DNA from 3 places in the Bradyrhizobium sp. WSM471 genome. Region 1 is predicted to be linked to each of the others. Evidence: riboswitches for the same ligand, from Rfam matches in the RefSeq annotation. Region 1 holds a riboswitch; each other region holds the start of a gene.
What was found. Region 1 has a riboswitch for S-adenosylmethionine ahead of BRA471DRAFT_RS33120 (homoserine O-acetyltransferase). Riboswitches for the same ligand answer to the same signal wherever they lie in the genome.

Region 1 (3,269 bases):
TCCGGGGCCTTCGCCTCCGCGGATAGAATCCCGGATTGCGCTACGCTTCATCCGGGCTACGGGAATCCTACTTCCTGCCGCCTCGCGTCAGCAAGAACACGCCCTGCTCGCCGAACAGATTCCACACCCACCAGGGCATCCGCAGCCGCAGCGGACGGCCGTAGAGGTCGAGCGCCTCGGCACGTTCCATCTTGACGTCGATCGCGTCGCAAAGCTCGACGAAATCCTTGATGGTGCAGAAATGGATGTTGGCGGTGTCATACCAGCTTGCCGGCAGATTCTCCGTCCGCGGCATGTGGCCGCCGATCAGGAGCTGGAGCCGCATCTTCCAGAAGCCGAAATTCGGGAACGACACGATGGCGCGGCGGCCGATGCGCAGCAAATTCTCCAGCACCACTTTCGGCTGCCGCGTCGCCTGCAACGTCTGCGACAGGATCACGTAGTCGAAGGCGTCATCCGGATAGTTCACGAGGTCAGTGTCGGCATCGCCCTGCACCACTGCAAGGCCCTTGGCGACACAGCGGTTGACGCCCTCGCGCGACAGCTCGATGCCGCGGCCGTCGACGCCGCGGGTTTCCAGCAGCTGGAGCAGGTCGCCCTCGCCACAGCCGACGTCGAGCACCTTCGAGCCCGGCTTGACCATCTCGGCCACCAGCACATGGTCGGCGCGAAAATCACCGGGCTGCCCGGTCGCAACGCCGCCCAGCGGCAACGCTTCCTGTACAGACATGGCTAGCCGTCCTTTAAGCTTTCTTGGCAGTGAGCCCGCGCGCCTTGCCTGCCGATTGCAGGAAGGCACGGCCGATGTCGAAGAACTCGGGCACGTCGAGCAGGAACGCGTCGTGGCCGCGATCGGTTTCGATCTCGGCGAACGACACCCGCGCACTCGACGCATTCAGGGCGTGCACCAGCGCGCGCGATTCCGAGGTCGGGAACAACCAGTCGCTGGTGAAGGAGACCACGCAGAAGCGGGTCTGGATCCCCGCGAACGCCTTCGCCAGGACGCCGCCATGGTCGCCGGCGATGTCGAAATAGTCCATCGCGCGGGTCAGATAGAGATAGGAGTTGGCGTCGAAGCGCTCGACAAAGGACGAGCCCTGGTAGCGCAGATAAGACTCGACCTGGAAGTCGGCGTCGAACGAGAAAGTCGGCAGTTCGCGGTCCTGCATGCGCCGTCCGAATTTTCGATGCAGGGCGGCGTCCGAGAGATAGGTGATGTGCGCCGCCATCCGGGCGACAGCGAGCCCGCGATGCGGATGGAGGCCGTGGTCGGCATAGCCGCCATGGTGCCAATCGGGATCGGCCATCACCGCTTGGCGGCCAAGCTCGTGAAACGCGATGTTCTGCGCCGAGTGTCGTGTCGAGCAGGCAATCGCCAGCGCGGAGAACACGCGGCTCGGATAGGCCGCAGTCCATTGCAACACTTGCATGCCGCCCATCGAGCCGCCGACGACCGCGAACAGCGTGTCGATGCCGAGCCGGTCGATCAGCATCGCCTGCGCGCGCACCATGTCGGGGATGGTGATGACGGGGAAATCGAGACCCCAAACCTTGCCGGTCGCGGGATTGATCGAAGCCGGACCGGTCGAGCCCATGCAGCCGCCGATCACGTTGGAGCAGATGATAAAATACTCGCTGGGATCGAGCGGTCGGCCGGGGCCGACCAAGGTCTCCCACCAGCCGGGCTTGCCGGTGACAGGGTGCACATTGGCGACGTGCTGGTCGCCGGTCAGCGCATGGCAGATCAGGATCGCATTGGAGCGATCGGCATTCAGCTCGCCGTAAGTCTGGTAGGCGATCTGGAACGGGCTGAGATCGACCCCGCAATCGAGCCGCAGCGGCTGCTCCGAGCCGAACTGCGCGAGCTGCGAGCTCGGATGATCCACCTCGTGCGACCGCTCGTCGGCGGTGATCGCGGGACTCGGAATTGACTGGACGCCAACCATCTGACCATCGACCTCGTTTGCGATCGTAGAAGTGACCGCATTGACATCAGGCCATGAAAAACCCGGCCTGAACGATAGGTTCGGCCGGGATCGAAAGCGTCCCCGGCCTGTTTAGCGAGTTTTTTAACGTGGCTGCAAGCCGGCCGGCTCAAATGACCACGGAACGGGTAAAAACTACCGTCTCAGGCGGTTTTCGTCAAGTCGCGGCCCGGATCGCCCAAATTCGCCCGTCGCGCCGCGGGCGGAAAAGGCCCGATTTCCCATTGCAATTCTCTTTGCTTTCGCAGCCCCGACTGCCTAATCAGGACATCCATCGCAGCGGTGACGGCTCGACTGATCCGCATTGGAACGCCTCGCAACAGCACCTCACAGACATGTCCCAACGTCCGCCCGCGCCACCATCGCTCCAGGAATTGCGCAAGGAGATCGACGCGATCGACGAGGGCATGCATCGCCTGCTGATGCAGCGCGGCGACATCATCGACCGCCTGATCCAGGTGAAGCAGACCCAGGAGGTCGGCTCGGCGTTCCGTCCGGCGCGCGAGGCCGCCATGATGCGTGACCTCGTCCAGCGCCATCGCGGCATCCTGCCGCTCGACACCGTCGAGAGCATCTGGCGCGTCATCATCGCAACGTTCACTTACGTTCAGGCGCCGTTCTCCGTGCATGCCGACATTTCGGCAAGCGAGCCCGCGATGCGCGATTCCGTACGCTTCCATTTCGGATTCACCGTGCCTTACGTCGCGCATTTCAGCGCGCAGGCGGCGGTCGAGGCGGTGGCGAAATCCAAGGGCGACCTTGCGCTGGTCTCGGCGACCTCCAGCCGCACACCATGGTGGCTGGAGCTGGAAGCAGAAGGCGCACCGAAGATCATCGCACGGCTGCCTTTCGTCGAGCGCGCCGACCATCCGGCGGCGTTGCCCGTGTTCGCGGTCTCGCGCGTCGCCGACAGCGCCCTGGTGACGGAGGTCGAGACCTTCAGCGTGCGCGTGTCGGGGTGGAACGCCGAGGTCGCGCGCGCCCTGTCGCCGCTCGCCGAGATCGTGGCGGTGCCCGATACCGCCTTCGACGGCGCCGCGCTGCTGGTCTCGGTCACCGCGACGAGCAGCCTCGACAAAATCAAGACTGCCCTGATCGAAGCGGGTGCCTCGGTGCGCTCCACGGCCCTCGTCGGCAGCCACGCAACCCGCTATACGGTGCCCCCGACCGGGTCGAAATCGTAAGTCGCGAACCGCTTAAGCCATTCCGGAGTTAAAGATGTCCCGCCCCGTGCCGAACCCCGGCATTCTCGATATTGCGCCCTACACGCCCGGCAAGACCCCG
Region 2 (3,269 bases), 240 kb from region 1:
GTCTTCGCCAAACTGCTTCCTGTGGTTATGGGTCCCGGCCTTCGCCGGGACGACAATAATTCACGCCTTCTCCAGCGCCGCGGTCAGATCCTCGATCAGATCGTCCGCGTGCTCGAGCCCCGCCGAGAAGCGGATAAAGCCTTCGCTGATGCCGAGCGCGGCGCGGTCTTCCGGCTTGAGGCGCTGATGCGTCGTCGTTGCCGGATGCGTGACGAGGCTCTTGGCGTCGCCGAGATTGTTCGAGATCTTGGCAAGCTTGAGCTCGTTGAGCACGCGGAACGCCGCCTGCTTGCCGCCCTTGACCTCGAGGCCGACCAGCGTCGAGCCACCGCGCATCTGTTTCTTCACCAATGCAGCTTGCGGATGATCGGCGCGGCCGGGAAACACCAGCCGTGAGATCTTCGGATGGCTCGCCAGCACGTCCGCGATGCGCGCCGCCGTCTCGGTCTGCGCGCGCACGCGCACGGCGAGCGTCTCCAGGCCCTTGAGCAGGACCCAGGCGTTGAACGGCGAGATCGACGGGCCGGTCTGGCGCATGAAATTGTGGATGTGCTCGGCGATGAACGCTTCCGAGGACAGGATGATGCCGCCGAGACAGCGGCCCTGGCCGTCGATGTGCTTGGTCGCGGAATAGACCACGACGTCGGCGCCGAGCGCGAGCGGGCTCTGCCAGATCGGAGTGGCGAACACGTTGTCGACGACGAGCCGCGCGCCGCCGCTGTGCGCGATCTCGGCAATGCCGGGAATGTCGAGCACGTCGAGCGTCGGATTGGTCGGGCTCTCCAGGAAAAACGTCTTGGTGTTCGGCTTCATGGCGCGCTGCCATTGGTCGAGATCGAGGCCGTCGACCAGCGTGGTCTCGATGCCGTAGCGCGGCAGCAAATCCTGCACGACGTAGAGACACGAGCCGAACAGCGCGCGCGAAGCCACGACGTGATCGCCGGCCTTGAGCGGCGCCAGGATCGCGGTCGTCACCGCGGCCATGCCGGTCGCCGCCGAACGGGCCGCTTCGGCGCCTTCGAGCTCGATCATGCGCCGCTCGAACATCGAGATGGTCGGATTGGAGTAGCGTGAATAGATGAAGCCGGGGTCCTCGCCCTTGAACCGCGCCTCGCACTCCTCGGCGCTGTTGTAGACGTAGCCCTGGGTCAGGAACAGCGACTCCGAGGTCTCGCCATATTGCGAGCGCAAAGTGCCGGAATGGACCAGGCGGGTTTCGGGACGGTAGTGGGCGGTTGGCGCCGGGGACTTCGACATAGGACCTCCTGAAGTGACCACCGAAAATGGTCACAAAAAAACCGGCCTGGAACATCTCCACGGGCCGGGATCACAGAGGTCCCCGGCCTGTTTAGCGACTTATTTAACGTGGCTGCAAGCCGGCCGGCTCAAATCACCACGGGATAAGTCATGCTCATATTCCGCAATGCCCTTTCCGTCAAGACGTCCATCGGATAGCCGTAAAACGCTCATATTTCCCGCATGTCGGGATGTGTTTGATCCCTGCTGAGGACCCCCGGTTGACGTTCACGGTTGCCGCCGACGCCAATGGTATCCTGCCCGACCGCATGATCGCGGCGATGGCGGAGGGCGGTCTCATCCTGCCCGCTTACGACTTCGTCGAAAGCCAGATCCAGCCGGCGAGCCTCGATTTGCGTCTCGGCGACATCGCCTATCGCGTGCGCGCCAGCTTCCTGCCCGGTCCCGGCGCCACCGTGGCCGAGCGCATCGACGAGTTGAAGCTGCACGAGTTCAGCCTCGCCGACGGCGCGGTGCTGGAGACCAACTGCGTCTACATCGTGCCGTTGCTCGAAAGCCTCGCGCTGCCGCCGGAGATCGTCGCGGCCGCCAACCCGAAGAGCTCGACCGGCCGGCTTGACGTCTTCACCCGCGTGATCGCCGACGGCACCCGCCGCTTCGACATGATCGGTGCCGGCTATCACGGCCCGCTCTATGCCGAGATCAGCCCGAAGACGTTCCCGGTGCTGGTCAGCGAGGGCTCGCGCTTGAGCCAGGTGCGCTTCCGCACCGGCGATGCCATCCTCAACATCGACGACCTCGAGGCGCTGCATGCGACCGAGCGTCTCGTCGATATCGACGATGCCGATCTCACCGGCGGCGTCGCCGTCTCTGTTGATCTTTCCGGCGAGAAGAGCGGGGGCTTCGTCGGCTACCGCGCCAAGCGCCACACCGGCGTCATCGACGTCGATCGCCGCGCAGGCTATTCCGTCGAGGAGTTCTGGGAGCCGATCTCGGCCCGCCCCGACGGCAGCCTGATCCTCGATCCAGGCGAGTTCTATATCCTCGCGTCGAAAGAGGCGGTGCAGGTGCCGCCCGATTACGCCGCGGAGATGGTGCCGTTCGATCCGCTGGTCGGCGAGTTCCGCGTGCATTATGCCGGATTCTTCGATCCCGGCTTCGGCTATGCCGGCGCCGGCGGGCTGGGCTCGCGCGCCGTGCTCGAAGTGCGCTCGCGCGAGGTGCCGTTCATCCTCGAGCACGGCCAGATCGTCGGCCGCCTCGTCTATGAAAAGATGCTGGCGCGCCCCGACGCCATGTACGGTCAGCGCATCGGCTCGAACTATCAGGCGCAGGGGCTGAAGCTGAGCAAGCATTTCCGGGTGTAGCGATCACCCCTCGCCCGGATGGAGCGCAAGCGTCCTCCGGGAAAGTCTCACTTGTGGCACGATCCCGGATTATGCTGCGCTCCATCCGGGCTACAAGGTGCTGACATGATCAATTCATCCGAACTCGACGCAAAAATCCTCGATGACGTCGCAGACGCGCTGATCTATTCGGATCGCTCCGGCACCATCATGCGCTGGAATCGCGCATCGTCCGCACTGTTCGGCTTCTCCGCGGACGAAGCGCTGGGCCAGAATCTCGACCTGATCATTCCCGAACATCTGCGCGCCGCGCACTGGAAGGGTTTCGAGGCCGCGCTTGCCAGCGGCGCGATGAAGCTTGCGGGCAAGCCGACACTGACCCGCGCGCTGCACAAGGACGGACGCAAGCTCTACATCGAGATGACCTTTGCGCTGGTGCGGGACGCCGCTGGGGTGGTGCAGGGATCGGTGGCGATGGCGCGCGACGTCACCGAGCGCGTCGAGCGCGAGCGTGCCGCCAAGGCTGCGCAAATTTAGGGCTGCGCAAACTTCGTGATGCGGAATTGGCGCGCCGGCGTGCAGGGCGCCCCGCGTGCGGCTCGGCTTGTCCGTCGCCGGATGCAGTGACACACTCGATCAAAACAACGATCGGGAGCGAACATGACC
Region 3 (3,269 bases), 550 kb from region 1:
CTCGGATAGCACCCTAATACATTCGTACTGGGCTATCGCGGCCCCCATCATTCCCTGTCGCCACCAGTTATCGCGAATTCCTTGCGAAACGACCGCGCCCGGCCGGTTGAACCCATAAAACGGGATCGTAATGTCCTGATAGAATTGCGAGCGGTGATTTGCCGTCCCATTGCGAATTCCGTCGACGACCTCTTTAGGCACACCGTCGGGATTTCTCTCGGATTTCATGAAGGTTGGTGGAATAGCACTGATCAGGACGGCCTTTGCAACGTTGTGCTGCTTGCCATATTTTGCGACATAGCGGGTAACTTCGCCGCCGCCAGTTGAGTGTCCGATATGGATGGCTCCCTCGAGATTAAGGCTTCTCACAATCGCGGCGACGTCGGCCGCGTAGGTGTCCATGTCGTGCCCCCGGGCCGTTTGGGTCGAGCGGCCATGGCCACGGCGGTCGTGAGCGATCACGCGGTAACCGCGCGCCAGAAAGAACATCATCTGGCTATCCCAGTCATCGGCGCTCAGAGGCCAGCCGTGGTGAAAGAAGAGCGGTCGACCGTTGCCCCAATCCTTGAAGAAAATTTCGGTGCCGTCCTCGGTTTTGATAAGGCCCATGGGTCTAGATCCTGCTGTTGGTCGCCGACGTCTTCACGACCATCAAGCTTAGTAACCAGCCAGCGTCTTCTCAGATCGCACGTTTGTGGCCGTTGAGTCGAACGGTCCGCTCGACGCGTGAAACGCATTCGCGAATGCGGCCTTCCACTTTTGATCGCATCGGTTTGCCGGAAAGAAACGGAGTTCCAATCGCATCGGTCCCGCAGACTGAGCGTAGCTACAACAGGAGACGATGCGCCCTGAGCGGCTCCGGCCTAATGGCGACGGTGATGGCGCGGCGCAGGAGCCATCGCCATCGAGGACCCGAACGCTCCCAACGGACTCATGCCGTCCTGCATCGGTTGGAAGAACCCCGGCATGGCCGCCGCAGCGACGGGACGTTGGCGGCCTCGGCTCGCGACCAAAGTCCCACCGGATCCCATTTGGACAATCGTCGCGGTCACGTTGCGATGGGTGCAGCGACAGCCGAGCGCACTCGCGGCCGCAGGCGATAGATCAAGGAACGCGCCGGTGAATGGACCGCGATCGTTCACCGTGACCCGGATCGACCGACCGCCGCTCTGAACCATCAGGACCGTGCCGAAGGGCAGCGTCCGGTGGGCGGCGGTCATTGCAGCACAGTTGAGCACGCCCCCGGAGGCTGTGCGGCGACCGCACAGACGGTCACTTCCGCCGTAATAGGTCGCGCTTCCGGAGAGACGATGCGCCTCGGCTACGGAAGAGAGCGAGAGAAGGACGATGCCGGCCACGACCATGCGTTTCATGCTGGATCCCTCGGTATGAAAGAGGCGCTGCGACAGTGTCGCCTCACCGCTAAGTCCAATCGGAGGTCCTACGGAGGGCTCGGCGCAGAACAAACCGCCAGCCCATAGGCAGCTTCATCTCTGTTGATCGGCAAAGGTGCCGGAAATGGGGCATGCTGGGGCGGGTTTGACCTCGAGACCGCCCTAAAGCCGTTGACAGCGGGTATCGGTGCGATATGTCTGTGCTGCATCCTGAGAGGACCTGACGGTCCCGCCAACCAGCCTTGACCGGCAACGGTGGTACGACGATGTGGCCCGCAGGGCAACAATAGGTCGCCAGTCCTCCAGATGCGCATGACCTCGGAGGGCCCTATGTTTTCACGACGTGGATTTCTGATCGGAACGGGCGGCTTGCTGACGATGGCGTTCGTCGGTGACGCGCGGGCATTCATACGGCGGAAGGAGGCACCGCTGCTGGCTGTCCCGCCGCGCACTGCACACACGCTCTACTGGGATTGGCCGGATGGTTTGGACGAACCGCAATTGTTTCTCGATGGCGAGCCTGAAGTCATTGCCCCTGAGCCTCCGACCTGGCGCGTGTTTCTGAATAGCCTGGACGCAAAGGACTACACCGCTGGTGAAATCAAAGAGCGGCTCGAACAGATGAGCTTCGACCCAAGCCACCTAGACCAGCAAATGGACGGCGCCTGGTGGGAACTGCACTATGACCGCGTGTCCGGTCCCTCTGCGAAGGCCTATCGCCTCCTTAAAGGGATCGATCTTGGTCCTGACCTCGACCCCAGTGTTGATGGCCCGCACCTCGATTTTGTGGAGGGTGGCGGCAATCAATTCGACTACTCGCTTCATGTGCATCCAAGCGACCTGCTCGCTCTTTCTCTCCTACAGGCGCGTCTGATCGATCTGCGACTGCCAATCAAAGTCGAGAGATGGGATTCTTAGAGCCGCGCCCCGTAAACGGCGTTGAAGGCATTGCTTGTCCATCTGCCGCCGCGCGCCAAGACAGAAGCCGCAACATAGCTAGGCAAATGTTGCTTTGTAGCCGGGCTTGAACCATTTCAATTCAGTTCCGGCGGGCGCGTCCCTATCCCAAACAAACCAGGCATATGCGGTTGTGCCACTGCCCTTGGGATCAACGCCGCTCGGGTAGAACGTAATGCGCTCGCTGAAGACCCACACGCGGGCGGGTGGGGTAAGAGAAAAGATTGTGTTCGCTCTGTTCACGCCTTCTAAGAACGCTAGACGCAGCAGCAGCGCAAATTTCCGGTTTGCAAGCTTGAGGCCGTTGGCCACAAAGCCTTCGGCACAGTTGTAGGGAGGATTGGTCACGATATTGTCGGCACGCTGGGCCGCCTCGAGGAAGTTGACGCCAGTTTCCCCATAGCCGCGATCGTACAGATCAGAGCTCCGAACGGGCTGCCCAGTCTGCTTCAGAACGCGGCACATGGCACCATCGCCGCACGCGCACTCCCAAATATCGCCGCTGAACTTCTCGTTGTCGATCAACGCGAACGTTGCCCAGGGTGGGGTTGGGAAAAAGTCAGGCCCGCTGAGATCGGCGAACCGTTTCATTGCAGGTTTGAACCCGCCGTTGAGATTGTACGTCGTGTCCACCATGTCAGCTCCTTGCTCGCATATAATAGCAGGGCCATTGGCTCAACAGGGTTGGTGAGACAGTTTGACTCACCCCTTCCACTCTCGCCTTTGGGACATATGCGGGGCAACGGCAAACTCAGCATCCATCATCGGTAAGTTCGACGTGCGAAAATTTTGTCGCGGCGGGTTGCGGCCGGCGGCCCCACGACGACCGGGGGGTGCCAGGGGGCGGCTCAGGTCTCGATGTTGAAGCGCCGCGATCAGCCGCCGTGTCCAGGATCATCCCGGCGCCGTCGCACAAGG

Region 2: it holds a riboswitch for S-adenosylmethionine, as region 1 does, so the genes downstream of both, BRA471DRAFT_RS34370 (O-succinylhomoserine sulfhydrylase) here and BRA471DRAFT_RS33120 (homoserine O-acetyltransferase) in region 1, are expected to answer to the same signal.
Region 3: it holds a riboswitch for S-adenosylmethionine, as region 1 does, so the genes downstream of both, BRA471DRAFT_RS00130 (hypothetical protein) here and BRA471DRAFT_RS33120 (homoserine O-acetyltransferase) in region 1, are expected to answer to the same signal.

Annotation. Positions count from the first base shown of each region.
Region 1 covers NZ_CM001442.1:7,262,823-7,266,091, forward strand. The annotation lists gene metW (methionine biosynthesis protein MetW) at 68-730, opposite strand; gene BRA471DRAFT_RS33120 (homoserine O-acetyltransferase) at 744-1,946, opposite strand; SAM riboswitch at 2,037-2,116, opposite strand; gene BRA471DRAFT_RS33125 (chorismate mutase) at 2,321-3,169, shown strand; gene BRA471DRAFT_RS33130 (histidinol-phosphate transaminase) at 3,204-3,269, shown strand, end outside.
Region 2 covers NZ_CM001442.1:7,504,416-7,507,684, reverse strand. The annotation lists gene BRA471DRAFT_RS34370 (O-succinylhomoserine sulfhydrylase) at 61-1,257, opposite strand; SAM riboswitch at 1,328-1,407, opposite strand; gene BRA471DRAFT_RS34365 (2'-deoxycytidine 5'-triphosphate deaminase) at 1,488-2,624, shown strand; gene BRA471DRAFT_RS34360 (PAS domain S-box protein) at 2,730-3,140, shown strand; gene BRA471DRAFT_RS34355 (hypothetical protein) at 3,264-3,269, shown strand, end outside.
Region 3 covers NZ_CM001442.1:27,841-31,109, reverse strand. The annotation lists gene BRA471DRAFT_RS00140 (alpha/beta fold hydrolase) at 1-609, opposite strand, end outside; gene BRA471DRAFT_RS40090 (septal ring lytic transglycosylase RlpA family protein) at 864-1,373, opposite strand; SAM-I-IV-variant riboswitch at 1,595-1,692, shown strand; gene BRA471DRAFT_RS00130 (hypothetical protein) at 1,725-2,312, shown strand; gene BRA471DRAFT_RS00125 (hypothetical protein) at 2,391-2,987, opposite strand.